2 regions of the Bacillus sp. C1 genome follow, and region 1 is predicted to be linked to the other one. Evidence: riboswitches for the same ligand, from Rfam matches in the RefSeq annotation. Region 1 holds a riboswitch; the other holds the start of a gene.
The links. A riboswitch is a leader RNA that binds a small molecule or an ion and turns the genes downstream of it on or off. The one in region 1 is predicted to bind cyclic di-AMP.
Positions count from the first base shown of each region.

Region 2: it holds a riboswitch for cyclic di-AMP, as region 1 does, so the genes downstream of both, ACX5JI_RS21115 (amino acid permease) here and kimA (potassium transporter KimA) in region 1, are expected to answer to the same signal.

Region 1 covers NZ_JBTMZT010000003.1:245,815-261,916, reverse strand. The annotation lists gene ACX5JI_RS12275 (multidrug efflux MFS transporter) at 1-1,064, shown strand, start outside; gene ACX5JI_RS12270 (DODA-type extradiol aromatic ring-opening family dioxygenase) at 1,145-1,906, opposite strand; gene ACX5JI_RS12265 (alpha/beta hydrolase) at 2,108-3,031, shown strand; gene ACX5JI_RS12260 (pentapeptide repeat-containing protein) at 3,093-3,695, shown strand; partial or broken gene ACX5JI_RS12255 (YunG family protein) at 4,066-4,279, shown strand; gene ACX5JI_RS12250 (bifunctional S-methyl-5'-thioadenosine deaminase/S-adenosylhomocysteine deaminase) at 4,510-5,835, shown strand; gene ACX5JI_RS12245 (peptide ABC transporter substrate-binding protein) at 6,019-7,647, shown strand; partial or broken gene ACX5JI_RS12240 (M23 family peptidase) at 7,874-8,029, shown strand; gene ACX5JI_RS12235 (Nramp family divalent metal transporter) at 8,278-9,576, opposite strand; gene trhO (oxygen-dependent tRNA uridine(34) hydroxylase TrhO) at 10,190-11,164, shown strand; gene ACX5JI_RS12225 (YfbM family protein) at 11,228-11,689, opposite strand; gene panE (2-dehydropantoate 2-reductase) at 11,974-12,888, shown strand; gene ACX5JI_RS12215 (GNAT family N-acetyltransferase) at 13,196-13,681, shown strand; cyclic di-AMP (ydaO/yuaA leader) riboswitch at 13,997-14,142, shown strand; gene kimA (potassium transporter KimA) at 14,288-16,102, shown strand, end outside.
Region 2 covers NZ_JBTMZT010000010.1:104,809-120,910, reverse strand. The annotation lists gene ACX5JI_RS21195 (LytTR family DNA-binding domain-containing protein) at 501-941, shown strand; gene ACX5JI_RS21190 (DUF3021 domain-containing protein) at 954-1,424, shown strand; gene ACX5JI_RS21185 (ABC transporter ATP-binding protein) at 1,424-2,152, shown strand; gene ACX5JI_RS21180 (ABC transporter permease) at 2,149-2,874, shown strand; gene ACX5JI_RS21175 (GlsB/YeaQ/YmgE family stress response membrane protein) at 3,111-3,359, shown strand; gene ACX5JI_RS21170 (cytosolic protein) at 3,453-3,848, shown strand; gene ACX5JI_RS21165 (MDR family MFS transporter) at 3,871-5,076, opposite strand; gene ACX5JI_RS21160 (ABC transporter substrate-binding protein) at 5,340-7,121, shown strand; gene ACX5JI_RS21155 (YhbD family protein) at 7,268-7,891, shown strand; gene ACX5JI_RS21150 (polymer-forming cytoskeletal protein) at 7,905-8,615, shown strand; gene ACX5JI_RS21145 (polymer-forming cytoskeletal protein) at 8,640-9,347, shown strand; gene ACX5JI_RS21140 (hypothetical protein) at 9,997-10,134, shown strand; gene ACX5JI_RS21135 (collagen-like protein) at 10,295-11,068, shown strand; gene ACX5JI_RS21130 (hypothetical protein) at 11,223-11,543, opposite strand; gene ACX5JI_RS21125 (GNAT family N-acetyltransferase) at 11,886-12,317, opposite strand; gene ACX5JI_RS21120 (DegV family protein) at 12,581-13,441, shown strand; cyclic di-AMP (ydaO/yuaA leader) riboswitch at 13,723-13,866, shown strand; gene ACX5JI_RS21115 (amino acid permease) at 13,957-15,453, shown strand; gene ACX5JI_RS21110 (MgtC/SapB family protein) at 15,479-15,964, shown strand.

The DNA of each region.
Region 1 (16,102 bases):
CGTTCGGTGTAACGTTTCTAATGGGTGCAATTGTATCACCAATATGGGGGAAACTCGGTGATATACATGGCCGGAAATTGATGCTGATTCGTGCGAGTCTTGGTATGGCAATTATTATGACGCTGATGGGATTTGTGACAAATGTATATCAATTAGTCGCACTTCGTTTTTTAATGGGGGCAGTGTCAGGTTTTCTTTCGACTGCAGTGACATTTATTGCAGCAGAAACACCGAAAGAACATTCAGGTTGGGCGATTTCTACTATATCAACAGGTGGTGTAAGTGGTTCATTACTTGGACCCATGCTCGGTGGGTATTTAACTGAATTAATTGGAATGCGTCACGTATTTTTAGTTACGGGTGCTTTTTTATTTCTTTCATTTTTAATTGTTTTTTTCTTCTTACACGAATCGAATCGATCTGTTCAAGCGAGAAAAGAGCAACCAAATAAAGTATGGATGATGGTTCCAGCAAAACATTTTGTTATGAGCTTGTTTGTAGCAACTTTTATGATTCAGCTTGCCAATATGTCAATACAGCCTATTATTACGTTATATGTAAAACATTTGGCGGGTCCCCATACAGATCATATTGAGATGATTGCAGGAGCAGTCATGTCTGCGACAGGTTTAGCAGTCGTTTTAGCAGCTCCTAAACTAGGAAGATTATCAGATCATATTGGACCTCAAAAAACTTTAGTTGTAGCATTGTTCGTTGCAGGAATTGTTTTTATCCCACAAGCATTTGTAACGGCTGCATGGCAATTATTAATATTACGTTTTCTATTAGGAATTGCACAAGCGGGATTGTTACCTTCCGTACAAACTCTACTGAAACAGCATACACCACATCATGTAACTGGACGTATCTTTGGTTATAATCAATCCTTTCAGTTTTTAGGAAATATGATTGGACCAGTACTCGGTGGCCAAATTGCCGCACATGCCGGATTTCAATATGTATTTCTCTCTACATCATTGCTTTTATTCATAGCTTGTATTTGGGTATATTTTAATAGTAAAAGCGCGGAATTATCAGAAAAAGAGCATTTGGAAGTTAGTTAACTATATGAAATATGTAGGTTGTGAATATTGAATAAAAAGGATGGAGCGAACGGCGCTTCATCCTTTTTATTTTAAATCAATTAAAACTGAAAGCAAAGATAGCTTAATGTTCCAAGTTCATAACTACGGTGAATTACTTTCCCAGCAGTATTCCCGCTCCCCATCGCAATGAAAAGAGGGACAAAATGCTCTGCTCTTGGAACGGCTAAATGTGCATGAGGAGCAGCGGTTTCCCAATTGAACAAGGAATCTCTATCGCCATTTTGCATATGGTTTATAATCCAATCATCAAACTCGACAGCCCATTGTTCAGGTGTTGTTTGATCCCATTTGAGTGCACGTAAATTATGCACAGTAACACCGCTGCCGATTACTAAAATATCCTCTTGTCCAAGCTCACTAATTGCTTGTCCAATTTCATATTGTTCTTTTGCAGAAAGGAATGGATTTACGGATATTTGAACGACAGGTATATTAGCTTTTGGATACATACGATGTAATAATGTCCATGAACCGTGATCTAATCCTCGCGTTGTATTTTTGTGAACTGGAATTTCTTTATTTTTAAATTTTGTTTCGAGCATCGTTGCAATAGCTGAAGAGCCTTTTGCTTTATATTGTATTTCGTATAATTCGGGAGGGAAACCGCCGAAGTCATAAATTGTTTCATATTCATCATCAGAAGATGAAATGGTTAATACTTCACTTTCCCAGTGTGCTGTAAAAATAACAATCGCTTTCGGTTTATATGTGTCTCCAAGCGTTTTTAAAAAACGTGTATAGTCTGTATCTTGAATAGCAAGCATTGGCGAACCGTGTGCTAAAAATAATGATGGCATCATAGGTGAAACCCCCTTAAATATATTAATTACTTTATGTAAGTAACTATATAATTTTATTTAATTTTCGTCAAGAAAATTATTTGATGAATACAAAATACCGTGTTTGTCATAACTGAAGCAATTGCATATAATACATAGTAAGAATAATGAATACTCATTCATTTTATAAAGAGATACATAATGGATTTGGAGGGTGTGAAAATGAACATACAGGAAAGCTTTGTTACGGCACTTGATGGATCGGAAATTTATTTGCGTAAGTGGTTGCCGGAAAGTGAACCTCGCGGAATTGTACAGATTGCACATGGTATGACGGAACATGCTGGGGTTTATACAGAATGCATTGATGCTTTGTTGAAAGCTGGATATGGTGTGTATGCGCATGATCATAGGGGACATGGGAAAACAGCAAAGCAGGAAGAAGATTATGGTCATTTTGAACCGAATGTTGGCTGGGATCAAGCTGTCTCTGACGTGATTTTTGTATCGGAATATATTCGAAAGCAGCACACTAGCTCGCTTTTTTTATTAGGACATAGTATGGGTTCTTTTTTATCAAGACGTGCAGTGCAGCTTCGTGGTGAGTTATATGATGGATTTCTCATTTCTGGAACGGGTGGAAATCCTGGGTTTTTAGGTGTAGTAGGTCACAAAGTGGCAACGATTGAAATGAAGCTTCGCGGCGTGAAAACGAAAAGTCCGCTGTTGAACTTTTTATCCTTTGGGAATTTTAATTCGCATTTTAAACCAAATCGGACAAAGTTTGATTGGCTATCTTCAGATACAAACCAAGTTGATAGATATATAGAAGATCCATTATGTGGTTTTATTTGCTCAACGAGTTTTTATCGTGAATTATTTAGCGGTGTGCTAGAAGTGAATAAACTAGAGGAATATAAAAAAACGCCTAAAGACCTTCCAATACATATTTTTTCTGGTGATCGTGATCCAGTGGGAGATATGGGAAAAGGTGTAAGAGAAGTGTATGATATGTATAAGAAATGCGGTGTAAAAGATGTAACGCTTCGTTTGTATGAAAATGGAAGGCATGAAATGTTTCATGAAGTGAATAGAAATGAAGTGTTCCAGGATTTGATTAATTGGTTACATGAGCATAATGTATAAAAAGACATCTCACTTCCACGTGGAGTGAGGCTTCTTTTTGGGAAAGTGGAGGTTCAGGTAGATGCAGTTTGTAGATACAGAGTATGTAGAAATAGACTTTCGAGATATTGTTATAAAAGAAGAGGAATTAAAAAATTGTACATTCATTAAATGCCGTTTCAGAGGTGTAGATGCATCAGAGATTGTAACGCAAAATTGTAATTTTATAGAATGTGACTTTACAGGTGTTCTTTTTAATGCGTCTATCCATCAAGGAACTACTTTTGCTAATTGTAATTTTTCTGGAGCAAATTTATTTGTTTCTAAGTTTGAAGAATGTAAAATGACAGGGTCTGATTTTGAAGAGGCGAATTTAGATGGGATAACAATTGTAGCGGGTGATTGGTCATATACAAATTTAAGATTCGTGAATTTAAGTAAACAAAAGTTAAAAGGGATTCGCTTAGTTGAAGCTGACTTGTATGAATGTAATTTAGAAAAAACAGATTTACGTGATGCTGATTTGACAGGTGTGCAATTCGGGAAAGCAAAGCTAGCTGGTGCAGATTTAAGAGGAGCAATCGTTGATAGAATTGACTTTAGAGCATTTGATTTGAAAAATGTAAAGTTGGATATTGAGCAGGCAGTTGCTGTGGTAAGGTGTTATGGAGCGAAGGTAAATTAAATGAGTTTTGATACTTGTCTTGTTACGAGAGGAGGAAAACCCCTCACCGATTAAATCTTCACTTCAAAAAAACTTTAACGCAGTTCAAATTTTTGAACGGTGTTAAAATTTTTTATTGTCAGATCTAGTAAATGTCAATCACCCTTTTTAGAACTTCTTCATAAGAAACGCCGCTTATTACCTCAATAATTATTCCTAACAATTTATCTTAAATTAGAATGATTAAATATTTTGCTTGAATTAGATTCAAATATACCGGCTAATTTGTGCTTTCCAGAGGGGTTATGCAATCTTTAATGAATATAGCAAAGCGAAGAGAGATTTACGAGACCGCTTTTTACTGATGGCGAATGGAGGGATATCGTTGATAATTAGAGAGGCTTGGCATTTTTATAATGTGATAGATGGTAAACGATATGATTTTACAGCATCGCAATTTTTTTTTTTGAATAACATATATGAATATTCCTTCTAATCGAGAAGAAGCATTTGTGGATACCAATGAAAAACAATATGATGTTTTAAAACAAAAAGTATGTACAGCTATCCAGTTTGATTTTCTAACATCTAAATTGCGGTTATGAAAACAAAAGGAAATCCCCACTTATTTCTTCTGTTTGTTTTTACATGGCATGGGGCTAAAAAAGGGAACTGACCGCTACTACAATCGGCCGGATGCTCTCATCCATCTAAAAAGAATGGTTTGATGTTCGTTTTTTAATTTGGATTTATATATAAATTATCTTTTGACTCTTCATGTTTAATAAGTTACTATAATGGTGGTAACTTATTAAAGGGAATAGACTTCATAGAGTTGAGAGGAGAAATACTTTTGAAAACAGCTTATGTAAGCGCTACGATTGCAACTTTAAATGAACAGAATGAAGTGTTACAAAACGGATATATCATTGTAGAAGATGGTAAAATTATAGAAGTGAAAAATGGTGAATTCTCTAATGAAAATCAAGTAGATGAAGTAGTGGATCTGAAAGGGAAATGGGTATTACCAGGTCTTGTGAATACACATACACATGTTGTGATGAGCCTTTTACGTGGCATTGGTGATGACATGTTGTTACAGCCGTGGCTTGAAACGAGAATTTGGCCACTTGAGGGGCAATTTACGCCAGAGCTTGCGGTTGCTAGTACAGAACTTGGTTTATTAGAAATGGTGAAAAGCGGGACGACAACATTTTCTGATATGTTCAATCCAATTGGTGTAGACCAAGACGCGATTATGGAAGCGGTTCGTAATAGTGGAATGCGAGCGGCCGTTTCAAGAACTTTATTTAGTTTTGGAACGAAAGAGGATGAAAAGAAAGCGATTCAAGATGCTGAAAAATATGTAAAACGCTATTATAGTGAAAACGGCATGTTAACAACGATGGTTGCACCTCATAGTCCATATACATGCTCTACTGAAATGTTAGAAGAGTGTGCGAGAATTGCGGTGGAAAATCAGACGATGGTTCATATTCATCTTTCAGAAACAGAACGTGAAGTACATGATATTGAAGCGCAATATGGCAAACGTCCCGTAGAATATGCAGCGAGCTGTGGTTTATTTAAGAGACCGACAGTGATTGCTCATGGTGTTGTGTTAAACGAATATGAGCGTACTTTCTTAGCAGAGCATGATGTTCGTGTAGCACACAATCCAAATAGCAATTTAAAATTAGGATCTGGTATAGCGAATGTTAAGGCGATGTTAGAAGCTGGAATTAAAGTTGGTATTGCAACAGATAGCGTTGCATCTAACAATAATTTAGATATGTTTGAAGAACTACGCGTTGCAACGTTATTGCAAAAAGGAATTCATAAAGATGCAACTGCCTTACCTGTTGAAACGGCTCTTCTACTGGCGACAAAAGGAGCAGCAGAAGTCATTGGAATGAAACAAACGGGTTCACTTGAGGTAGGAAAGTGTGCTGACTTTATTACAATTGATCCATCTAATAAGCCGCACTTACAGCCAGCAGAAGAAGTGTTGTCACACCTTGTTTATGCTGCGAGTGGAAAAGACGTATCAGATGTTGTCATTAACGGGCAGCGCATTGTGTGGGACGGTGAATGTAAAACATTGGATGAGGAACGAATTATTTTTGAAGCGAGTCGCTATAAACGAGGATTGAAGATGTAATTGAAATGGAAAAATTAATAAAAAACGCTATCCTTTTTAATGGAATACATGAGGAGAGCGTTTTTTTTGTGAATTTTATGTGAAATGAATAAATAGTAGATAGAATATCACGCCTTTATACTAGCCTTTCTGTTATAATATAAAACGTTTTATAAAATTATTTGAATTTAAGGAGAAACATGCATGAAGCAGAAAAAAAGCCGCTTACTAGTAATTACACTTATCGTACCTTTGATTTTATCGGCTTGTAGTAGTACAGCAAATAAAGTTAATAAAGAGGATGGGAAACAAGTGTTAAACGTAACAGTATCAGAGGAAATCCCTTCTCTTGATACAGCGAAAGCGATGGATGGTACATCATCACATGTGATGCAAAATATATTTGAAGGATTGTATGTGCTAGATGATCAAGATAAGCCCATACCTGGTGTGGCGAAGTCATTTGAGAAAAGCGAGGATGGGAAAAAGTATATATTCCATTTGCGTAAAGACGCAAAATGGTCAAATGGGGAATTAGTAACAGCACATGATTTTATTTTTTCTTGGAAACGGACATTGAGTCCTGAAACGGTATCTCAATATGCATACATGCTATTTGATATAAAGAATGCAAAGGAAATAAATAAAGGTACATTGGTTGCTGATCAGTTAGGTGTAAAAGCATTAGATAATTATACGTTAGAAGTACAATTAGAGAATCCTGTCCCATATTTCCTGCAATTATTAGCATTACCTATTTATTTACCGCAGTCCGAATCATTTGTGAAGGAACAAGGGAGTCGGTATGCTTTAGAGCCGAATCACCTTATATACAATGGCGCATTTGTATTAGAGAAATGGGAGCATGAACAAGAGTTTCAATTAAAGAAAAATAGTGCATATTGGGATAAGGAAAAAGTAAAGTTAGATGAAATAAACTTCCATATTGTAAAAGATACAATGGCAGCTGTAAATTTATATGAATCTGGCACTCTTGACCGTGTGCCGCTAAATTCTACATTTGTAGAACGATACAAAAATAATAAAGAGCTACATGTATCAAATGAGTCTGCCGTAGCGATGCTTCGATTTAACGAAAAAAATGTTTCACTAGCAAATAAAAAACTTCGTCAATCTATTTCTTTAGCACTAAATAAAGAAGCGTTTGTAAGTCATTTTATGAACAATGGGGCAGCTCCTGCGCAAGGTCTTATACCGAGAGGATATACGAATGAAACAAATGGAAAAGATTTTCGAAAGGAAAATGGAAATATCGCTAACTATGATTTACCAAAAGCAAAAACACTTTGGGAAGATGCGAAAAAAGAGCTTGGCACGGAAAGTGTCACAGTAGAATTCTTAACCTTTGAACAAGATAATGCGAAACGTATAGCTGAATACATAAAAGGAGATTTAGAAAAGCATTTACAAGGTTTAACAGTGCAAATTAAACAGCAACCATTTAAGCAAAAATTACAGCTAGAACAAACAGGACAATATGATATATCTATGGTAGTATGGGGGCCAGATTATAAAGACCCGATAAGTTACTTAGAAGTATTTACGACAGATAATCCGAATAATAGGATGGAGTACTCGAATTCTTATTATGACGATCTTATCAAGCAAGCAAAATATGATATTGTATTAGACCAACAGAAAAGGTGGAAAGCCTTACAAGAAGCGGAACAAATCGTATTGGAAGATGCTGCAATTGCTCCGCTTTATCATACTGGCTCATCATATATACAAAAGAAGCATATAAAGGGCATTGAGAAGCATCAATTTGGCGGTGTGTACACGTATAAACATGCTTTTATAGCTGAAAAGTAGAAATACTGAGATGGAAAAGAGCTAATTGCTTGATATAGAAGCATTAGCTCTTTTTTTAGTTAAAGTAAAGAAACGGGCTAAAAAGAAATGATGATTCTCTTTTGCTACATGTTAATATAGTTTTATGGAATATATTTCAAATGATCATGGAAGAGGATGGGTTATGAAACAACAGTCTATATTAATCGTAGATGATGACGCGGATATTGTTCAATTAATTGAAGTACATCAACGACAAGATCCATCTAAGACGAGCATGTTTCTTTCGGAAGGTTTACCGTTGTATTTTCGAGAGATAGAGGGCACGGCTATGCCAAATGGATGGGGCCATTTGAAGGACGGTAAAGAGTCACCAATAGGGGATGTCATTTCACCTAAATGAAATAAAAAGAATGTGATACAAATATGGATCACATTCTTTAGCGTGTTGGGAAAGAAGAACTAGTGAGCTCTTGTTTTTGTCGTATTTTGTTAGTTAGTCGATATCCTTTGTCGAATCGCCGATATATGATGAGAAACGATCGATATATTTGAAAAATCGCTGATAAAATTTCATTCACCTTTTTATACGAGCCCACCTGGTCAGATTACTATGTTTCTCTTTATAGTTTTGTATCACATGCCTTTTTATTATTTCCCACTAAATGTCTGATACAGTAAGAAAATATTTAAAGCGATAACGAGCCCAGCAATTAACCAAGCAATTGCGCTTGTAATACGATGATTTACGAGCACGCCCATAATCTTTTTACTACTTGTAAACATAATAAGAGGTACTAGTGCAAATGCGATACCAAATGATAATACGACTTGACTCATAACAAGAGCGTAAGTTGGGTTCACACCTAAAGCGATAATAACAAGAGGCGGAATCATTGTAATAAACCGTCTTACATATAACGGAATATGCATGCGGATAAATCCTTGCATAATAATATCACCAGACATTGTACCGACAGAAGAACTAGATAAGCCTGCAGCTAACAAGCCAATTCCGAAGAGACTTGCTGATGCAGGCCCAACTAAATTGCTAAATTCATGAAAAGCAACGTCTAAGTCTTCAACATGTAATCCATTTTTGAAGAACAAGGCAGCTGCTACGATTAGCATACTTGCGTTAATTGCTCCAGCAATCACCATTGCAATAATGATATCAATGAATTCAAAGCGAAAAATCTTTTTGCGCTGTTCATCTGTTGTTCCGACTACGCGGCGCTGGGTTAAAGCGGAATGTAAATAAATCGCATGTGGCATGACTGTTGCACCTAAAATTCCAGCTGCAAGTAAAATACTATCTACACCTTGAAATTTAGGAATAAATAGTCCTGAAAGAAGAGGACTCAGTTCTGGTTTGGCATAAAATACTTGTACACCAAATGCAACAACGACGATAAAGACCATTCCTGTAATAATAGCTTCTAATGGGCGGAAGCCCCTGCGTTGAAATTCAAGAATAATGAATGATCCAACTGCGGTAATTAAGGCAGCCGGTAACATTGGAATACCGAACAGTAAATATAATCCTAAAGCAGCACCGATAAATTCAGCTAAATCAGTAGCCATAATAACGAGTTCGCCTTGTATCCATAATCCAATTGAAACAGGTTTTGAAAAATGTTCACGAGCGACTTCAGGAAGGTTCTTTCCAGTAGCAATACCAAGTTTTGCTGATAGAGACTGAATTAATACAGCCATTAAATTGGAAGCTAGAATCACCCAAAGTAATAAATAACCGTATTGTGATCCTGCTGCAATATTTGTAGCGAAATTCCCTGGATCAATATAAGCAACGGATGCGATAAAAGCAGGTCCGAGAAAAGGTAATAATTTTTTAAACCCTTTTGTCTCGCCGCTTAGAGCTAGATGAGCAGATTGAACAGTTGTGCTTTGAGAAGGGACGTGTTCATCTTTTGTTATATCTTTATTCATAGTAGTTTTCCCCTTTAGTTTCTTAACTTGCTGCAATTATTGTATTTATTCTTCTTGTCTAATTCAATATATTTAGATGATTTAGTTGATATTTTTATTTGAGCATAAATGTTTCCTTAATGCAAATTATATGACTGTATACAATAAAAGGTGTGCTAGAAATAGCTATATAACAAAAATAAATAATATAGAATTGTAACTTTTGGAGGAGAAAGGTCCATCACCGTAACATGGGGTTGATTTTTTGAAAATGGATCAACTTTAACACACGGAACGGAGAGTGGCGACTCCCGCAGAAAGCGCCCATTCAGAGGTGACGCATAATATGGAATGGAAAAGCAGTTTTTAAAATTGTAAAATATAGCACATAGCATATTAATTGCTGGAAATCCATTTGTATGTTATATAATATATTGGGATTACATTACAGCCGTATTGGTTTGTTATGTAATCTCGTTTTTCATTTGCGTTAACTTCTGGGAAAATATTGTAAATAGGGGAAAGTTATTTGAACAATCGTTAACAAATTCTTTCTTATTCTTATATGTTCCGATATGATCGTTAACTTATACATGATTTTAAAATATTGAATTAGATAGGTGGTAAAAATAAAATGTTAAATACAAAGCCATATAGAGTGTTGCTGTACTATATGTACACTACAATTGAGAATCCTGAAGAATTTGCTGCTCAGCATTTAGAATTTTGTAATTCACTTGAATTAAAAGGAAGAATTCTTGTTGCAGAAGAGGGAATCAACGGAACTGCTTCAGGTACTGTCCAACAAACAGAGAAATATATGGAAGCAATGAAGAACGACCCACGTTTTGCTGGAATCGTTTTTAAAGTAGATGAGGCAGATGAGCATGCGTTCAAAAAAATGCACGTACGTTCTCGTCCAGAGCTTGTTACACTTCGTTTAGAAGATGATATCAATCCGAAAGAAACGACAGGTAAGTATCTTGAGCCAAAAGAGTTTTATGAAGCAATGCAAGAAGAAAATACAGTTATCATTGATGCGAGAAATGATTATGAATTTGATTTAGGCCATTTTAGAGGCGCAATTAAACCTGATATTAAATCATTCCGTGAATTACCAGATTGGATTGATGAAAATAAAGAAATGTTCGAAGGCAAAAAGATTTTAACGTATTGTACAGGTGGTATTCGCTGTGAGAAATTTTCTGGCTGGTTAGTCAAGGAAGGTTTTGAAGATGTAAGTCAGCTTCATGGCGGGATTGTAACATACGGAAAAGACCCTGAAGTACAAGGGGAACTATGGGATGGACAATGTTACGTATTCGATGAACGTATTGGTGTGCCAGTGAACCAAAAAGAACATGTTATCGTTGGTAAAGATCACTTTACAAATGAACCGTGTGAGCGCTATGTAAATTGTGCAAACCCAGAATGTAACAAACAAATCTTATGTTCTGAAGAAAATGAAGCGAAATATTTACGTGCATGTTCTCATGAATGCCGTGTACATCCACGCAATCGTTATGTAAAAGAACATGAATTAACAGAAGAGCAAGTAGCAATCGCATTAGCAAAAATTGAAGAAGAAAATCAAGTGAAATTAGGATAATATTTCACTTTAATAAAAAACGGATCTTCTCGTAAAAGAGAGGATCCGTTTTTTTATTTCTATTTAGATAATAAAAAAGATTGTACATTGCTTGTTTGAAACAGCTTGCTTATATAAATCTTTAATTTCTAAAAAATAACTATAAGTATATTCGAATATTTCATCAGAATCATCATCTTCAACAAGTGGATAAAGTTGCTCGTCCATTAATTCTTGAAAGTTGTACATGTTGTTGAAATCAGATTTACTTAAATCTTTTATTGCAGAATATGCTTCTTCTACTTGACTAGCTGTAAGGTAAAACGTACCGAGCGAATCGTTATCTATGATGGAATCATTTAAGGGTACGACATGTCCAAGAGGTGGTTCGCCTCCGCCAATTTCCCCACATAGTATAAAATGAAGTAACTGCCATGATTTATCAATATCTAAATCGGATTCTTTAAAATAAATATCCAACTCTTTATTTTTGATTTTACTTAATTCCTCATCTGTAACGAGTATATACTGTCCAATCATCCCCATAATAGTCAGCTCCTCTAAAGGTTTTGCATTTAGTATATCATTTTTTGGTATGTATTTATTAAGGGGGGATAGAATAGGTACTTTATAAGTAGTTATTAAGTTTATAATCCATAATTTTAAAAATTGAAATGCTACTAATCTATTCATTAATAAAATGATGAATTCTATTATATAAAAAAAGTTGAAAGTTGAATTTTCTGTTTGTTTAATGAATCGGATATATAATATAGTTATGCTACAAGGAAGTAAAATTTTCATGTTTGGAAAAGGGGGGAGTTCTCTATATGCGTATTTTAGTATTAGGAGCTGGAGGAATCGGAGGATATTTTGGGGGCCGTTTAGTAGAAAAAGGGGAGGACGTTACTTTTCTCGTTCGTAGTGGCCGGAAACAACAGCTTGAGAAAAATGGTCTTGTTATTCGTAGTATAAAGGAAGATTTCTCCTTTACACCACAATTAATCATAAAAACTGAATCCGTAGATCCATTCGATTTAATTTTATTTTCAACAAAAACTTATCATTTAGAAGAAGCTATAAACGATTTGAAGCCATTTGTTGGTGAGAACACAATTATTATACCGCTACTGAATGGTATAGCCCATCTATCCGCACTACAACAAGTATTTGGTGAGGATAAAGTTATTGGAGGTTTGTGTTTTATTGAAACAACATTAAACGACGAGGGAGATGTTGTTCAAACTAGCGCTGCTGACCAACTTGTATTTGGGGAAATTAAAAATCTACATACAGAACGCATACATAGGGTTGTCGATACCTTAAAGGGTACAAAAGCAAGTTTTGTTTTGAGTAATCATATTGTGCAAGATATGTGGCATAAATATTTATTTATTACTGTTATGTCAGGCGTGACTACGCTAATGCGTGCACCAATAGGACCGATCCGTGAAAGTGACGGGGGCCGGGACTTGATTCGAAATTTATTTGAAGAAGTAGCGCAGATTATGAAAGTATCTGGAGCCCCAATTCAGGATCATATTGTTGACGAACATATGAAGACGATTGATAAGATTTCATATGATATGAAATCTTCCATGCAGCGGGATATGGAAAAAGGTTCATCTATCGAAGGGGAGTACTTACAAGGATATTTGTTGAAATTAGCAAAACAATTGCATATAGATGCGCCATTGTTAAAAATTATTTATCAAAATTTAAAAGTTTACGAAGAGATGCTGTAAGAGAACGTTCAAACGGCCTCTATTATCCTGCTATTTGCTGATAGTAAGACTCTAACCTCAAAATTCACCGGAAGAAAAGAAGTTATGTGTGTGGGACAACTGCCTACAAAAGTCCGATTAGTGTAGGGTAATAATTAGTGAGGGATGAAGACCACCCTATGGATTGAATTTTTACATTATAATTCTGACATGTATGAACAATTAAATTGAAAGGCGATATTATAAAAATAGTATCGGCTTTTTCTGATTAACTTAAAATAATAATGATAATTTCTATTTGATAAAGTGGAAAGCTTGGAGGAATAAAATGCAGCGACTAAACTTTAAGAAATTTGAAGTGACAGATTTTAAGGATTACTTCCAATTAGTATCTAATGAACAAGTTATGGTACAAATTACAGAACGAGCGATTCCGTTGAAAGAGGCCAAAGTTAACTATCAAAAGTTATTAGAATGTAATGGAAAATATAAGTTGTATGGTTCATATAAAGTTTATGATAGTGTAACGAATGAATTTATTGGTCTTGGGCATTTAACTTTAAATGAAAAAGAAAGAGAAGAAGCTGAAATTGGCTATATGATATTGCCTATTTATTGGGGGAAAGGATATGGTACCACAATTGCAAAACAATTAATTGAACTAGCTAAGCAAACAAAATTGAACGTACTGAAAGCAATTATTGATCCGGAAAATATCCCTTCTAGAAAAATTTTAATAAAACAAGGATTTACATCAGAGAAAATTTGTGAGATTGATGGATTACCTGGAGAAATATTAAGTAGGTCTATATAAGGAAACGTCCTTTTGTTCGGAAATAAATTATGCATTACCTTTATTTGTGCGTACATCATTTTATTCCTTTGTGAGTTAGCGTATAGTTGAGTAGGCTCTTCAATTATTTCATCTAAGAATTTATCAGACAAAAAACGATTTTATGTAAATCTATTATCCTTTTTATTCAAACTTGATATGACGTATTATGTTCGTTCATGAAGTAATACCCTACATAATCATCGCGATTTTTCTATTTCTAAAAATTTAAGCTATTGTTTTAAAAAAATTATTTACTTTTTTAAAATAAAGGAGTATTATAATCCACAGTTTCAAATTTCTAAATCGCTGAAACCGCATGGTACGGGGGACCCGTTTTGATGGATTAGTGCATAATCCAAGGGGTGAATCCTTGAAAAAGGTAGGGCTACTCATAGGCCCGAATCCGACAGCTAACCTCGTAAGCGTTATATTGAGAAGGAAGGTGGAGCTTGTGCGACAAAAAAATTGATGTCTACAAGTCTATTTGTTATAGCTTGTAGACATTTTTTGTTTTCTGAGAAGGTAGTTTATTAGCTTTAACTAGCAGAGAATTGTTCGTACAAAATTATTGGAGAGTGGACAACAGTGGTTTCATCTATAAAGAGATTTTTAATTGGAAGACCGTTAAAATCAACCGAATTAGGGGAACAAAAGCTTAATAAAACAAAAGCGTTAGCAATTTTATCCTCTGACGCATTATCGTCGGTTGCCTATGGTCCAGAGCAAATTTTGATCGCTTTAGCAGGCCTTGGTGCAATAGCGTTTTGGTATTCTATTCCAATTGCGATGGGAGTATTAGTGTTATTAACAGCGCTTATATTATCTTATCGACAAATTATTTTTGCCTATCCTCATGGAGGAGGAGCATATGTTGTATCTAAAGAAAACTTAGGGGTGAATCCAGGATTAATAGCTGGAGGATCCTTATTAGTAGACTATATTTTAACTGTAGCAGTTAGTGTATCGGCAGGTACAGATGCGATTACATCTGCCTTTCCTAGCTTACATGAGCATAATGTGATTATCGCGATTATATTTGTAATATTTATTACAATTTTGAACTTAAGAGGTGTCACGGAGTCCGCTTCTGTTTTAGCTTATCCCGTTTATTTATTTGTTTTAGCACTATTTATATTAATCGGTGTAGGTATATATAACATTGTAACAGGTGAAGTTTCACCTCAGTTGCATACACCAATTGGTACGCCAGTAGCAGGGATTAGTTTATTTTTACTTTTAAGAGCATTTGCATCAGGTAGCTCTGCTTTAACAGGTGTTGAAGCGATTTCTAATGCAATTCCAAATTTTAAAGATCCAGCTCCTAATAATGCTGCTAAAACGTTACTTGCGATGGGATCTTTACTTGCAGTACTATTTTCAGGGATTGTATATTTAGCGTATTATTATGGAATTACTCCAAGTAAAGAGGTAACGGTTGTTTCACAAATTGCTGAACAAACATTTGGACGGAACTTCATGTATTTCTTTATTCAAGGAACAACAGCGTTAATATTAATCCTAGCTGCTAACACTGGTTATTCTGCTTTTCCTTTATTAGCAGTTAATCTTGCGAAAGATAAGTTTATACCCAGAATGTTTACAGTTAGGGGAGACAGATTAGGGTATTCAAATGGAATTATCATACTTGGAGTTGCTTCAATTCTTTTAATTATTGCTTTCCAAGGACAAACCGAACATCTTATCCCGCTTTATGCAGTAGGTGTGTTTATTCCATTTACGCTGTCCCAGTCTGGAATGGTAGTGAAATGGATTCGTGAAAAGCCAAAAGGATGGATTTTAAAATTAACGATTAACTTAACGGGTGCAATTATTAGTTTTATCGTTATGAGTATGTTCTTTTTAACCAAGTTTTCACAAGTTTGGACAGTCTTAATTTTCTTACCTGCCATCATTTTTGTTTTCCATCGAATTAGAAGGCATTATGAAGCAGTAGGCGATCAATTAAGTCTTAAAACTTGTGAACCAATTGTGCCGATTGAAGGAAATGTAATCATCGTTCCTGTAGCTGGTATGACGCATGTAGTAGAAAACTCATTAAATTATGCTAAATCCCTTTCACCAGATCAAATCATTGCTGTTTACGTTTCTTTTGAAAGAGAAGAAGAGAAGAAATTTGAAGAGAAGTGGGAGAAATGGCAGCCTGAGGTAAGGCTTGTTACGCTACATTCCAATTATCGAAGTATTATACAACCGCTAACAAAGTTTATTGATACAGTGCAATATAAAGCAAGTGAATCGAATTATCGAGTTACGGTAGTTATACCACAGTTTATCCCGAAGAAAGGTTGGCATAACATTCTGCATAATCAGTCGAGCTTGTTGATTCGTGCATATTTACTTTATCGAAGAAATGTCGTGATCACAACTGTGCCTTATCAC
Region 2 (16,102 bases), on a different contig from region 1:
AAAAAACAATAAAATTGTTTAATGATAGAAAGCTGAAACGACACAACATACAGTGTCGTTTTTTCTATTTATGTATAATAGAAATGTAGAACATTTCAGTAACAGAGTAGAACTTCTATTAAAGGAGTATTTTGAATGTTCCATCTCGAATTAACGGGCAGTAAGACCTCGACCTCAAGATTCAGAGAGAAGCAAGGAAGATAGGTGGGGGATCAACTGCCCGTAAAAGCCCGATTGGTGAGGGCTGATAATCAGTGAGGGATGAAGAAAACCCCCACTGATTAAAGTTTCACTTTATATCTACACAGCGGAATAACTTAATTAAATGATTTTTATTTAAAAATACAGTAGTTGAATCGAGAGAATACGTTCTTGAAGTATGTAATTGTTATATGCATCTTTTGACCAGTTATCGTGCGAAAACGACCGATTATCGAAATTTCATTTACAGTAACTGAAATAGTTTTTATAGTTAGAGCGAGTGAAAGGGAAGTGGTGAAGTGAAGTTTGAAGTGTCGATTGATCCATCTTATAAAGAGCCGAAAATCATTATTCTAACGGATAAGATGACAGATGAGATAGCTGATATTATGAAGCGATTGTCAGAAACTCATATGGATTCATTAGCTGTATTTTCAGAAAGAGGTGTTGAAATTGTTGCATGTAAAGATATCGTTAGAATCTATACAGAGAAACAGAAAGTATTTCTCCAAACCGCTTCTGGTATTTATCACGTTCGCTCAAGGTTATATGAACTGGAAGAGAAATTAAATAGTCAGTTTTTCGTTCGTATTTCAAATTCAGAGATTGTTAACATTCAAATGATCACGAGTATGGATATTAGTATGACAGGAACAATTGGCGTGTCATTAACAGGGAATATCAAAACGTATGCTTCTCGGCGCTATGTTTCAAAAATCAAGAAATTATTTGGAATATGAGGTGGAAAGGTTTTGAAAAAATTACGTAGTCGAGTTGTTGGTGGTTTTGTTATTGGTGTGATTATTGGGCAAATTGTGCAACTCCTTATTTCGTTCACATTAGGTCAAGGAGAGTACATACCAGTTGTAGACCAGTTTCGCTCTTTCTTTGTTAGTGAGATGTCCGCTGTTTTAGTACAAATATTGTTAACAGGGCTGATTGGGGTCACGTTTGCGACAAGTGCACTTGTTTTTGAAATAGCAAAATGGAGTCTATTAAAACAGTACATCGTTCATTTTTGTATAACGGCATTAGTATGGGGGCCGATTGTAATGCTGCTTTGGATGCCACAAACACATTTCGGTACATTCATTTTTTTTATTAGTTTTTTAGGTACGTATGTCATCACATGGGTGATTCAGTACATCGTTTCAAAGAATGATGTAAAAAAAATTAATGCGGCGATTCAATTAAGGAAACTAGAGGGGAGAAGTGAGGAATAATGGCTGTTGTTATAAAAAATCTAACGAAAAGATTTAAAAAACGCACAGCTGTCGAAGATCTTACACTGACCATTAAAAAGGGCGAATTCTTCGCACTTTTAGGGCAAAATGCTGCTGGGAAAACGACAACAATAAAAATGCTTAGTTGCTTACTTACACCTACAAGTGGTGATGCGCTGATGTTAGGAGATAGTATCGTCGAAAATCCGAAAGCAGTAAAACAAAAAATAAACATTTCACCACAAGAAACAGCGGTAGCTCCGAATCTTTCTGTAAAGGAAAATTTAGAATTCATCGCGAGTATTTATGGAAGTAATAAACAAGAGGCTAAACAAAAGGCGATGGAAATGATGATAAAGTTTGGACTTTTGGAGCGTGCAAAAAATAAAGCAAAAACATTATCAGGTGGGTTACAGCGTCGTTTAAGTATTGCAATGGCACTTATTTCGTCTCCTAACATTATTTTTTTAGATGAGCCAACACTAGGACTTGATGTTCGTGCTAGGCGTGATTTATGGAAAGTTTTACTTGAATTAAAGGGTAAAATCACGATTATTTTAACGACGCATTATTTAGAAGAAGTAGAAGCACTTGCTGATCGCGTTGGTATTATGCATAGTGGTAAGTTACATGCACTTGGAACGATTGATGAATTAAAAGAAAATACGGGGCAATCATCTTTAGAAGATATTTTTCTTACATTAACTGAAGAGGAGGTCAAACTATGAGATATGTAGCGTTTGCTTCACGTAATCGTAAAGAGATGTTACGAGATCCTCTCACGCTTCTTTTGGGAATTGTGCTACCGGTTATTATTATGTGTCTGTTTTCAATCATGCAGAAAAATATGCCTTTTGACCTATATAATATAGAAAACTTAACGCCAGGTGTAATCGTGTTTAGTTTTTCCTTTATAACGTTATTTTCAGGAATGCTGATTGGGAAGGATAAAAGCAGTTCATTTTTAATGCGGATTTTTGCTTCTCCCATGTCTGCGTTTGATTACATTACTGGATACACTTTGCCGTTATTACCGATTGCAATTCTTCAAATTGTTATTTGCTTTATTTCAGCATTTTTCTTGGATTTATCCTTTAATGTGGATGTACTAGTTGCCGCTTTTTTGCTCATTATCATTGCGATGCTTTATATTGGATTTGGTCTACTATTTGGTACATATTTCACAGATAAGCAAGTTGGCGGGATTTTTGCGATTTTCGTCAATCTTACGACATGGTTAAGTGGCACTTGGTTTAAGCTAGATATGATTGGTGGTACGTTTAAAACAATTGCTTACGCATTGCCATTTGCTCATGCAGTTGATACGATACGATTTGCTTTAGCGGGTGAATACAGTGATTTTGTTGTACCTTTAGTATGGGTCATTGGCTATACGATTATTATATTTGTAATTGCTGTTTTGGGATTTAGAAGGAAAATGAAAGATTAACTAAATTGCATCCAAATTGTTAGGCACATTCTTACAATCTGGATGCAATTTTTTATGGTTACATTCCTTCAAAAAAGAATAAGATAAGCATGGCGAAGGTAAGTGGTGGAGATTTTTAGGAGGATAAAAAGAATGATAAGAGATTTAACGTATAATTTATTGAAAAAGTAACATAACTAACGGTAAGCAATAATGTATTTTATTATTTGTTGCTTTGTAATAAAGGAGGAAATAATATGGCATTCATCTGGTCCTTAATTGTCGGAGGTATTTTAGGATGGCTTGCAAGTTTGATTATTGGAAGAGATGTACCTGGTGGCGTTATCGGTAATATTATTGCAGGGATCATCGGTTCTTGGATCGGTACAGCTTTACTTGGTAAATTTGGTCCTGTGATAGGTGGATTTGCAATTATACCAGCATTAATCGGGGCTATTATTTTAATTTTCATTGTAAGCTTCTTATTGAGAGCAATGAGAAAATAAGTGGTAAAGGACTGTTTACGTTGGTAAGCAGTCCTTTTGTATTATTTTGTGTAATCTGTTATGCTACTGTTATACAATCAGGAGGTGTCAGCATTGAAATCATTTACAGTAAACTTTCATCAAGAAGACAATGCAAAAGCAACAACAGTACATAAGTTAAGTGAAGAAGACTTCAATAAAGCAACAGAAAACGGTACTCGTCATCTATTTGATTTAGATACAAATGTTGGTTTTTTTGTATTCTTTGATGCAGAAGATGCGGAAGGAAATGACCAATACTTAATGTTACAGTATGAAGGAGATCATGAAGAACCAAGTGCTTGTTACGGATTTGATTTGAAACTATTCTATCAATTTTTAGCGCTATACTTAAATGATCTTGAGTTCCAAGGTGAAACAGATGAAGAAGAGGAAGAGTATGGTCCGATTCATCATTTAGCTCATTTACTTTACCATATTGTTGAAGATGGAAAAAGCATTGAAGTATAAATACATAGTTGGAGCTGTCCTTTTACAAGGGCAGCTCTTTTGATTTGTTACGCTCTACTGAATATACAAAGTAAGTTTGAACAATCCCCCCCATTATTAATAAGCATGCACAAATATAAAATAATATGCTCCCGCTTACATGACTTAATATAACTGCTCCTATAGCAGGACCGCATGTTCGCGAAATATCCCAATGTATGCCGTATATAGAGAAATACAATCCGCGATTGTGACTCGGTGCAATCTCCGCAACAAATCGTAGTAAGTGATTTAAAGCAATGCTTTCTCCGATTGTTAGAAATAAAAGCGTAAAAAATAGTGACCATAATGTTGTTGCATAACCATACCCAATGGCTGCAAGTGTATAGCAAATATATGAAATCACGATTATTTTAGGCATCGAAAACCGTTCAGACCATTTGACAAGACCAACTTGTAGGATGATTTCCATGACAGCTTTACAAGTTGAGATGAATGCGAGAACAAATAAGAAATTCGGAAAAATATTTGCTGCAAATACGCGATAATTTGTTTCAGTTTGCGCATAAAAAAAGCTAATCGGAAGAGTAGATAGCATGAGTCCAAATACAATATAATGCTTAGAAATAAACTGTTTACGTGTTGTTGCTTGTGCTGCTTTTTTATTTATTTGAATAGTTGGTGCTGTTTCTGGAAGTTGTGTCCATACAACAATTGCGTACAATACGAGAGTTACAGCTTGAATCATAAATAAGTATTCGGGATGAGTGCTATAAAACAAGACGCCAATGAATGGACCGATTACAGCACCAATAGCTCCTACTGTTTGAAGAACGGCAAATATTTCTGCTTGTTGTTCTTGCGCAGTTAAGTCTGCAATTTGTGCACGCTGAGCAGGAATATATAAGGAACGACCAATACCATTCATTACATATAACAAAGCGAAGAAAGTGACTGATGCAGCGAAAATAAATCCGCCTATTGCAATTGCCTGCACGAATAATCCGAGTAACATCATTTTCTTTCTACCATACTTATCTGTTATCCCTCCCGCAATGATTGTGAATACAATATCAGAAAGTGGCTGTAATCCAAACAAAAGCATCGTGAGAACCACATTACCTTCTAACGCTTTATTAACATGGATAATAAAAATAATAGCCAACATAGCCTCAGTTGTTCTAGTTAGTAATTCGCCTAATAACCGAATCCAGATTGGCTTACTGTAACGTTTTATAAGGTTATTCATTCTTGATTGCCTCCTTTCTATCATATCTTTCGAGAGGACTCCCACCTCTAAACATATGTGTAAATGCTGCGGCGAATATTTTACGAAAAGTAGTCCCGAATGCATGGGAAAACGGGATAGAGGGGTTAGGCGTGAAACAGCTCGCTAGTGTGTTAACCCCGCTGACGTTAATCGTCCGTTAGGTCGAAACGTTAGGAACCTCCACTTCAAGCTTTGCTAAGTGGGGGAGTATTCATATGGAAATCTTAGAATAGAAGCAAGAAATGAAAAAGGGTAGAATAAAAGAGAGGGATTTTTCACCTTTTAGGGGGAGAGATATGGTTATTTTAGATCAGTACATTCAGCTTTGGCTCCAGTATGGAAAAGGGAGAACAGAGGGAGAAAAAATAGAAATATCATTACAAAATGTATCGGAAACATTGTTTTGTACAGATCGTAATAGTAAATTGATTATTAAAAAATTAGAAGAGCTAGCTTGGATTTGTTGGTTTCCAGGACGCGGGAGAGGGAATCGGTCAAAGTTATCGTTTCAAAAAGTTCCTGCTGCCTTAATTTTAGAAAAGGGGAAAGAGATAACGAAGCAAGGAAATATAAAAGGAGGGAGAGAGTTTGTTGCCCAATATATGTTGTATTTTCCATCTTTGCAAACACAATTCCAAACTTGGATCAACTCAATATTTGGTTATCAGATTGAAATGACGACGCAAGGGAGACAAGATGTACTTCGTTTACAAGTTGAAATGAATCCAAACATTGTTTTGGATCCTGTATATGCTACAATGCGTTCGGAATGTCATATCGTGAAACATGTATACGATACGCTTGTATATGTTAACGAGAGTACAAACGTAATAGAGCCGAGACTTGCGTTTCATTGGGAATATAATGACAATCAAAAAGTTTGGACGTTTTATTTACGTAAAGGTGTGCAGTTTCATAATGGTAAACGCTTTACAGCTCACGATGTTGCGTACACATTCGGTAGATTTATGAATATGGAGGATAATCCGTATTTTTGGATGCTGCAACATATTGAAAGAATTTGTATTGTAAATGAACATGTTGTGGAGATTTACTTACATACAGAAAATAAGTTATTCATACATATTTTAAGTACAGAACAGTGTTCTATTATAACAGAAGATAATGTAAGTGGGACGGGGCCATTTAGGTTATGTGAAAATAATGAATCGATAGTTGTATTAGAAGCACATAATTCGTATTTTCGAGAACGTCCTTTTCTTGATCGGATTGAATTATGGAATGTACAGGAAAGTATTGAAGCATATGATGTTTCGATGAAGGCAGAACATCAAGGAATGGGGAGACCTCATAAAGAAATTTCCAAATTGGAATCCAATGTAACATACGTTACGTTAAATGTAAAAAAACAAGGTCCGTTACAAGATATCACGTTTCGGAAAGCGTTATATAAAATAATTCATAGTAGCAAAATGATACACGAGTTAGAGGGGGAACGTGAGGAGATAGCAACTGAACTATTGTTAGGAAATAGTGTCGTTTGCAGAATAACAGAGGACATTAATCATCTTTTACAAAAAAGTAAGTATAGTGGTGAAACATTATATTTATATACATTTAAAGGACAAGATCATCTGGAAGATTCAGAATGGATTCAAAAAGAGTGTGCAAAGTATGGGGTTGCGATTGAAATACATTTTCTTGATGTTCAGGAATTATTACAGATGGACATAATTGAACAAGCAGACATTATCCATGATAGTGCTACAATCAGTGAGCGCATAGAACTAAGTTTTCTATATATGTTTCTATCAAAAAATAGTTTTATTCATCAGCATAGCCTTCTGGATTTTCATGAACAATTCATGGCGTTCTTTACCGAACCAAATAAGGAAAAACGGATTACACTGTTACGCGATGTGGAGAACACTTTGTTACGTCAGATTCATATTATTCCTTTATATCGTAATAAACAGCATATAAGTACAAATGAAAAAGTACAAAATATAATGATTAATTCACAAGGGTGGATTGATTTTTATAATATATGGTTTAAACCTTAATATATAAGCATTGAAAAAGGTTCTTTTGCAAACGTAAAAGGACTTTTTTTATGTGGAAGGACTTTTATTTAACATATTTTTACTAACGTCTGTTTACAACGTAACAGTGTTATGTTACATTGTTATTAGGAAGGAGTGTTATACAGGTGAGTACGGATTTAATTTCAAAAAAGGATTTATTGGAACTGACTAGTATTTCATACGGACAGCTATATAGATGGAAAAGAAAGAATTTAATACCTGAAGATTGGTTTGTAAGAAAATCAACTTTTACAGGGCAAGAAACATTTTTTCCAAAAGAAAAGATATTAGAACGAATTGATAAAATTCAAACGATGAAAGAGGATTTGTCTCTTGATGAATTAGCAAATATGTTTTCACCGAGTGTTACAGAAATTTGTTTAACGAAAGATGATGTAATACGAAAAGAGATTGCTTCAGAAGCAGTTATACAATTTTTTATCGAACAAACGAATAAACTAGCTGATTTTCAATTTACAGATATTCTTTACGTGTATATTTTAGAAGAACTTCTCCAATCAGGAGAGATTAGTTTAGAAGAAGGAAAGATGATTTTACAAGTTTTGCAGGATAATTATGAAAATATAAAGTATAAAAATTGTGACGTAGTTGTAATTCGGAAGTTAGGAATTTCTACATGTTTCTTAGTGTCAAATGTGGAAGACTTACTTTTTGAAAAGGGAACAAAGATCGTTGTACGTGTAGCAGTTATGAATTATACAGAAGCATTAAAAACAAAATTGTTATAGTGGAGGAGAAATCATGCGATCAGAAAATTTAATTATAAATGGTTACGGTTCTTCTAATGGTGGAGAGTTTCATAAAGTACAATTAAATGGAAAAGGAACTGTAAACGGAAATGTTGAATGTAACGATTTTGAATGTAATGGTTCTGGCAATGTAAATGGCAATTTAAAAAGCGAAAACACAAGAATTAGCGGATTCGGTAAAGTTGACGGTATCGTAAGTGCTGAAAATATGAGAATTGATGGAAAAGCAACCATTACAAAAGATGTAAAAGCTAGCAATTTAAAAATTGCTGGAAAAGGAACAATTGGTGGTACGTTGACTGGAGAAGAGCTCAAAATCCGTGGTCAAGCGACGATTGATGGTAATTGCGAAGTGGATATTTTTTCATCAGAAGGGCAGTTCACAATCGGTGGTTTACTAAGTGCAGATGAAATTGACATAGATATTCATGGTACATGTAGAGCAAAAGAGGTAGGCGGTCAAACTATTAAAATAAGACAAAGATTAACAGCCTTTAGTAGGTTGTTTAAAACAGTGTTTGGATCACATTTAGAAGCGGAATTGTTAGAAGGTGACAACATTGATATTGATCATGTGCACATTAATATAGTAAGAGGTAACAATATCACCGTAGGTCCGAATTGTGAGATTGGACGTATTGAATGTACAGGGATTCTTCATGTTGACAAAAACGCGAAAGTGAAAGAAATTCAGCAAGTTTAATTTTCTAGGAAGAGAGGAATACGTATGGAAAAGCAGCATAGCCTCACTGTGAACGGATCGGGTAGTTCGGCAGGTGGAGATTATAGTAAAGTGAAAATTCGCGGCGAAGGAACAATTTCTAATCAGCTTAGTTGTAATGAGTTTAAAACATACGGAACGAGTGATGTTCATGGTAATGTGAAGGCGAAAAATTATGTAGTATATGGAGATAGCGAAGTACAAGGGAGTTTACAAGCAGAATATGTGAAAGTATACGGTAATGCTCAAGTACAAGGTAATGCTCACGTTGACAAAACGAAAGTTAGAGGCATGCTTGAAACGAAAGGGAGATTATCTGGTAATGTAGTAGATGTTAAAGGTGCTTTAAATGTTAAGGAGGACATTGAAGTAGAAGAATTATTATTAGTTGGCGGACTTGAAAGTGAAGGTTTATTAAACGCGGAACATATTCAAATTACACTTCGTTTTGAGGGAAGTAAAGTTCGAGAAATTGGCGGGAAAAAGATTAGTATACGAAAAAAAGCTAGATTTAATCCTTTTATCAGCCATACTGGTAATCTTCAAACATCAACTATCGAAGGAGATGACATTTATTTAGAACATACAATAGCGGAAGTCGTAAGGGGAAACAATATTACAATTGGTCCTGGTTGTGAAATAAGTGTTGTAGAATATCATACGAGTTTTAATCAAAAAGGAACATCAGTGGTAAAAGAACATAAACAAATATAGGTATAAGAATGAGAGGGACATATAGAGTTGCAAGTAATCATAAACTCGGATTGTTTGATGTGGTATTTGGATTATCTAGTATTATCAGGTTGATACATGGTGTCATTATATATAAATCCAAATTAAAAAACGAACATCAAACCATTCTTTTCAGATGGATGAGAGAATCCGGCCATGGATAGAAGCGGTCAGTGCCTTTTTTAGCCCCATTCCATGTGAAAACAGAAGGAGAAAATGAGTGAAGGTCTCTGTCTGTTCTTCATAACCATCATGTATCTGTTAGAAAATCAAATTGCATTTATATATACCCCTGTTGAATATAAGTTGTGGCTATGAAGCCAAAAAGAGAAAAGGAGACCTGCACTCCTTTTCTCTTTTTGGTTTATGCATAGATAAATGTAATCTTCTACTTAAAGATAAGTTTTTATGGAAGTTCGTAATATTGATGTATGACGCATCTAAATAGAATCGCTATGGGCATAAAAAATGAAAAAGAGCATCTTCGAGTAGTGCTCTTTTTCATAATGAATCATAAAATGGCATCATGAAAGTGACAAAAGGAGTGGAAAATTGCGAACGTATCTATTAAAAGACACGGCTACAAAATAATATATGAAAGTTTATTTTGTAGGTGACAGTAAAATGAAAAGTGTCGGCTGAATCTTTGGAAAGAACAGGAGCTTACATCAAGGTTGTAATGAAAGAAGTAGTAAATCATATTATAAGCTCTGCAAGTGCAGAATTAGGATTTATGATTGATGCGAAAATCCCACAACATCCATGGTAAAACATAAAAAACGAATTCATTTTAATGTAGGCCTGTTAATTAAAATCAGCCTTTGCACAAACACATTTCGACCTTATTTCATAAACTGTTAAAGTATAAAATATATGATTTAAATGGCTAGTTCATGTACAGAATTATTTCTGAAGGAGTGAGTAAAAGAATGGGTAAGTTCAATAATTGTAATCCTTTTTTTCCTAATGACTGTTTCCCATGCGCATTCCCTGAATTTTTAGGCCCAACGGGAGCAACAGGAGCAACAGGGGCAACAGGGGCAACAGGAGCAACAGGAGCAACAGGAGCAACAGGAGCAACAGGGGCAACGGGAGCAACAGGAGATCCAGGCCCAACAGGTCCAACAGGTCCAACAGGAGCAACAGGAGCAACAGGAGCAACAGGAGCAACAGGAGCAACAGGAGCAACAGGAGCAACAGGAGCAACAGGAGCAACAGGAGCAACAGGAGCAACGGGGGTAACAGGAGTAACAGGAGTAACAGGACCACTTGTAACAGCTAATAATGCTCGTATAACGAATCCTGCAATTCAAACGGTAGCAGCTGGAGCTGATGCTCTTTTATCTACTAATAATACTATTAATGGAACAGCAATTACTCATACACCACCATCACCTTTTATTGTATTAGAGCCGAATCAAACATATTATGCTGCTTATGAAGTTGCAACAAATTTAGGTCTTGCTAATCAAGGAACTGCAATCGTGCAATTCAATTTGGATGGAGCTTTACTTGGAGGAACACAAAGTGAGTTTAATTTAATTGGTTTAAGTACAGTTTTCCCAGATGCAGTTAGAGTATCACACAGTTCACAAGCCGTATTTAATACAGGGGCAGCTCCTGGTGTATTATCGTTAGTTAATGGCTCAGCTCATACATTAACTTTTGAAGGAGCTAATATTGATATAGTGAAATTAGCATAGTATAATTTTTTAGGAGACGTTTCAAAATCCTTTTTTACAAGACGAAAACCCACAGAGGAAATGTATTTTCTCTGTGGGTTTTGTTATTTTTTCATTTTTATTCCTTAAGCTTACCTGGGGCGCTTATAAGCGATGTTGTTCAGTCAAAACTCAATTAGCCTTCAATTACTTCGTATTCATCGTCTGTTAATAATAAAATTTGTGTTTTTTTACCTTTGTTTTGGACTTCAATTACATCGTATGTACCTAGGTCTCTTAATTTATTTTGAGAAACGTTTACCATTACTTCAATAGAATCGATTAAAATATCTTCTTCTATATATGATTCAGGCAATGCCATATCCTCAGTATTTAATACACATGTGTATAGGTTTTGTATGTCAGCAGTCGTGGGATTTTGTTCTTCGACATCAATGATGTTTTTTACTGCTTCCATACTTTCTTCTTTTACTTGATATACTTTAATTTTAGCCATTGCTTCATTCTCCTTTATAACGTAATCGTAGAGGCTACAGTTTATTATAACGTTTTTTCGTGGAAAGATGAAATTGTTTCCTTTCGTAAAGTGAATGATCCTTTTTAAATACTCTTACTAGGCATTGTTTATATTATTTGGACACAACCTGGTACAGTTTCATTCTTCGGTCGTACTAACAAGTAATTGCGTTCATTCTGTTCGTGAAAAGTGAAGGTTTTAAATGAATCCTGTATGAATGGGTAACAATACTCCTACGGCGAAATTTATCGAAAATACAGAAGTTAACTTAGAGAGAAAATGCCCGTCAAAGTCCGATTAGTGAGGGCTCTCACTAAAGTTTTATAACTTAAACAATAAAACATTCTTATCGTATTCTTGCAAGCACCATTTATATTTAGTCAGAATAGTAGAAGGAACAGTCTCTTGATCAAGGTTCACTTCTTTAAAACCATATTTTTTATAAAAAGATGCCAGCTCTTCAAAAGGAATGCAATAAGTATTAGGTACATTAGATTGTTTTGCTTCGTTTACTAAGAAAGAAACGAGCTCTCCAGCTAATTTATACCCTCTATATTTAGGGAGTATGTAAATACCGCCCATTTCTATCGTACTCTCATCAATCTGAACGAGACGTCCAACTCCCGCATATTCTTCGTTGTGTGTCACAATTGCCACTTTATCTTTTTTTAAGTCACTGGATACAAATCCAACTATTTTATATTGATGATTAATCCATTCTAAATCCTCTGATGAAGCAAATTTGATTTCCATAAAAATACACTCCTTTGAAAATTCTGCTATTTATATTGTATAGGAAATACTATTATTTGTAACGAACTAGCAGTATGGTATTTAACTTGATATAGGTAGTTTACATGTCATTTTGACAATGAAGTTCATCTTTCAATATTCCGTGCATAGAATATAGAATAGTTTAATAATACTTTTTCTTTCTTCAATAGTGGTTTACGTATATAATTTAAAGGTAATTGTTCTTATTTTAGTATACTTATAATAGAATAGAGGTTTAAAAAATGAGTGTTAAAATTATTACCGATAGTGCGGCGGATTTACCAATAGAATTGCTGCAAGCTTACGATATAGATTTAATACCACTTCGTGTATATGATGAAGCTGAAACAGAATATTTAGATGGTGTTACATTAGAATCGGTTCAATTATTACAGAAAATGAGAGAAGGCGAAGTTTACAAAACATCACTGCCTTCATTAGAAACGTTCCAAGAGAAATTTACTACATATGCGAAGCTAGGGACACCTTGTATTTATTTAGCATTTTCATCTGAACTTTCAGGTACATATCAATCTTCGGTTGTTATTAAGGAAGAGGTAAAAGAAGAAAATCCAGATCTCGATTTAGAAATCATCGATACAAAATGTGCTTCACTTGGTCAAGGGATTGTCGTATTAGAAGCTGCCAAAATGGCTAAAAAGGGTGCATCGAAAGAAGAAATTTTGAACCGGATTGCTTTTCTAACAAAACGTATGGAACATATCTTTACGGTAGCTGATTTGCAGTATCTTGTAAGAGGCGGGCGGTTAAGTAAGGTAGCTGGATTTATTGGTGGCTTATTAAATATTAAACCAATTTTAAATGTAGAAGAAGGTAAGCTTGTACCACTTGAAAAGATAAGAGGTAAAAAGAAAGTTTTAAGCCGAATGCTTGACATTATGGAAGAGCGGGGGAATAATCTTACAGGTCAAACAATCGGAATCACACATGGTGACGATTTAGAAACTGCGAATGCATTACAAGCATTAATTACTGAAAGATTTGGCTGTGAAGTGTTTATTGTAAACACAATCGGATCAGCAATCGGAGCACATACAGGGCCAGGCGTTTTAACATTGTTCTTCTTAAATGAGGTAGAGTAAAGGGTTGATCATGATGATCAACCCTTTTTTATATAGATATAATATATTATGATCTTTTCATAAGTGAACTGCGTTTGATTTAAAACATATGATACATGTAAAGGAACTTAATTATAGCGATGATTTTTCAGTGAATACAGGAACCTCCAATCATTGTGTGGTATATGTGTCTGTTTATACGGGATGTTTTGTACTCTTCGAAAAATATAAATTGTAAAAATAATTAATTATCTTATTTACAAACAGCAGGGCATAGGAGTAATATATTGTACATAAATTCATATCACTATTCGCTGAGTCCATATGGAGCGGGGGAACCAACTTTTGTGCGATTGCACTTGGGGTGAATCCTTCTTACATGTAGGTAGGGCTACTCTCTAGGCCCGAATCCGACAGCTAACCTCGTAAGCGTTTTGAGAGGAGATACTATGGTGATTTTCAAAAACACTGGGTAAACTTCGGTGTCTTTTTTTATACCTTTTTACTGGAAAATAATTCAAAAAAGGATGAGGCATTTGAAAGGGACACCCATAAAAACTACAAATTCGCTTTTTTCTTTTTCTTCTCATTCCCAGCCTTCTGAGTTAAGAAGGGAACTTGGGATGAGACATTTAACAATGATTTCTATAGGGGGAAGCATCGGTACGGGATTATTTATTGCAAGCGGAAATACTATTCATACAGCAGGACCTGGCGGAGCAGTTTTAGCTTATTTGTTAATTGGCTGTATTGTGTATCTGTTGATGACCAGCTTAGGAGAAATGGCAGCGTATATGCCTACATCGGGTTCTTTTAGTACGTATGCTTCTAAATTTGTAGATCCGGCATTCGGTTTTGCGATTGGATGGAATTACTGGTTTAGTTGGACGATTACCATTGCAGTTGAAATTTCAGCAGGAGCCATTCTTATGAAATATTGGTTTCCATATAGCTCGTCTATTCTTTGGAGTGTGTTATTCATCCTATTTATGTTTGGAGTGAATATCCTTTCAGTGAAACATTATGGAGAAATGGAGTTTTGGCTTTCACTTATAAAAGTTATTACCATTATTGTGTTTATTACGTTAGGAATCGCAACGATATTTGGGGTTTTTAAAGGAGACTCTACTGGGTTTCATAATCTAACAATGGGAGACGCACCTTTTCATGGAGGTTTTCTTTCTATATTTAGTGTATTTATGATTGCAGGGTTTTCTTTTCAAGGTACAGAAATGGTCGGAATTGTAGCTGGAGAAAGTAAAGATCCTAAAAAGCACATTCCAAAAGCTGTGCGGCAAATCTTTTGGAGAATTCTCTTATTTTACATACTTACCATCTGTGTAATTGGAGTCATAGTTCCCTACACAGATCCGAATTTAGCCAACAATGACATTGGTAATATTACAATGAGTCCCTTTACACTAGTATTTGAGAAAGTTGGATTCGCGTTTGCAGCTTCTGTTATGAATGCAGTTATTTTAACATCCGTTCTATCAGCAGGTAATTCTGGAATGTATGTTGCAACCCGAATGTTATGGGTAATGGCAAAAGAAGGGAAAGCCCCAAAATGCTTTAAAAAAATGAATAAACAAGGTATTCCTATTTATGCATTACTTATGACAACGACTGTAGCAACCATAGCATTTACAGCTTCTTTATTTGGGGAAGGTCAAGCATTTATATGGCTTTTGAATGCTTCGGGACTTTGTGGATTTATTGTCTGGTTAGGAATTGCTGTAAGCCACTATCGTTTTCGGCGAGCTTATCTACATCAAGGGAAGGATCTTAACAAACTCCCATATCAAGCGAAATGGTATCCGATCGGTCCTATTTTAGCGTTTATAACATGTACCATTATTCTTTTAGGACAGAATTATTCCGCATTTACAGGATCACATGTGGATTGGTATGAAGTACTTGCTACTTATATTGGATTACCACTATTTTTAGCATTTTGGTTAAGCTATAAAGTTATGAAAAAAACAAAGGTGATTCCATTACAACAAGTCGATTTAGAGCATCCTGATCATTAAGAATGGAAATTAGGGAGATAGACATATGGAACTAGACATTGTACTCAGATTATTAGTAGCAATACTTGTGGGAGCAATAATAGGATTAGAGAGACAATGGCACAACTGTATAGCTGGATTACGTACAAATATACTTGTCTCTGTAGGTGCTGCACTTTTTGTGCTATTAAGTGTGCTTACTCCGCACGACAATACACCGACAAGAATTGCTTCTCAAATTGTAAGCGGGATTGGTTTTTTAGGTGCTGGCGTTATTATGAAAGATGGATTAACAGTACGAGGTCTAGATACAGCCGCAACCTTATGGTGTTCTGCGGCTGTAGGGACGTTAGCTGGCAGCGGTTATTTACTAATAGCTATAACAGGAACGATTTTGATTGTTAGTATAAATAGTTTACTAAGACCCGTTTCAAAATGGGTTTCTCAAAAAGCTGAGACAGGTTTTAAATATTCACAGCGGGTTCATTCTCTTTCTTATCGAGTGCAGCATAAAGCATCGGAGAAAAAATAGTGTTAGGGAAAAACGATTTTTAAAACTGTAATTTTGTTGGTGGAATTCCATGCCCATCAAGCTAATATTATGATGTGCCTCAAAAGTGAAAAAATGTAATAAAAAAGGATAGATAAAGTTAGAGTACCATATCTATCC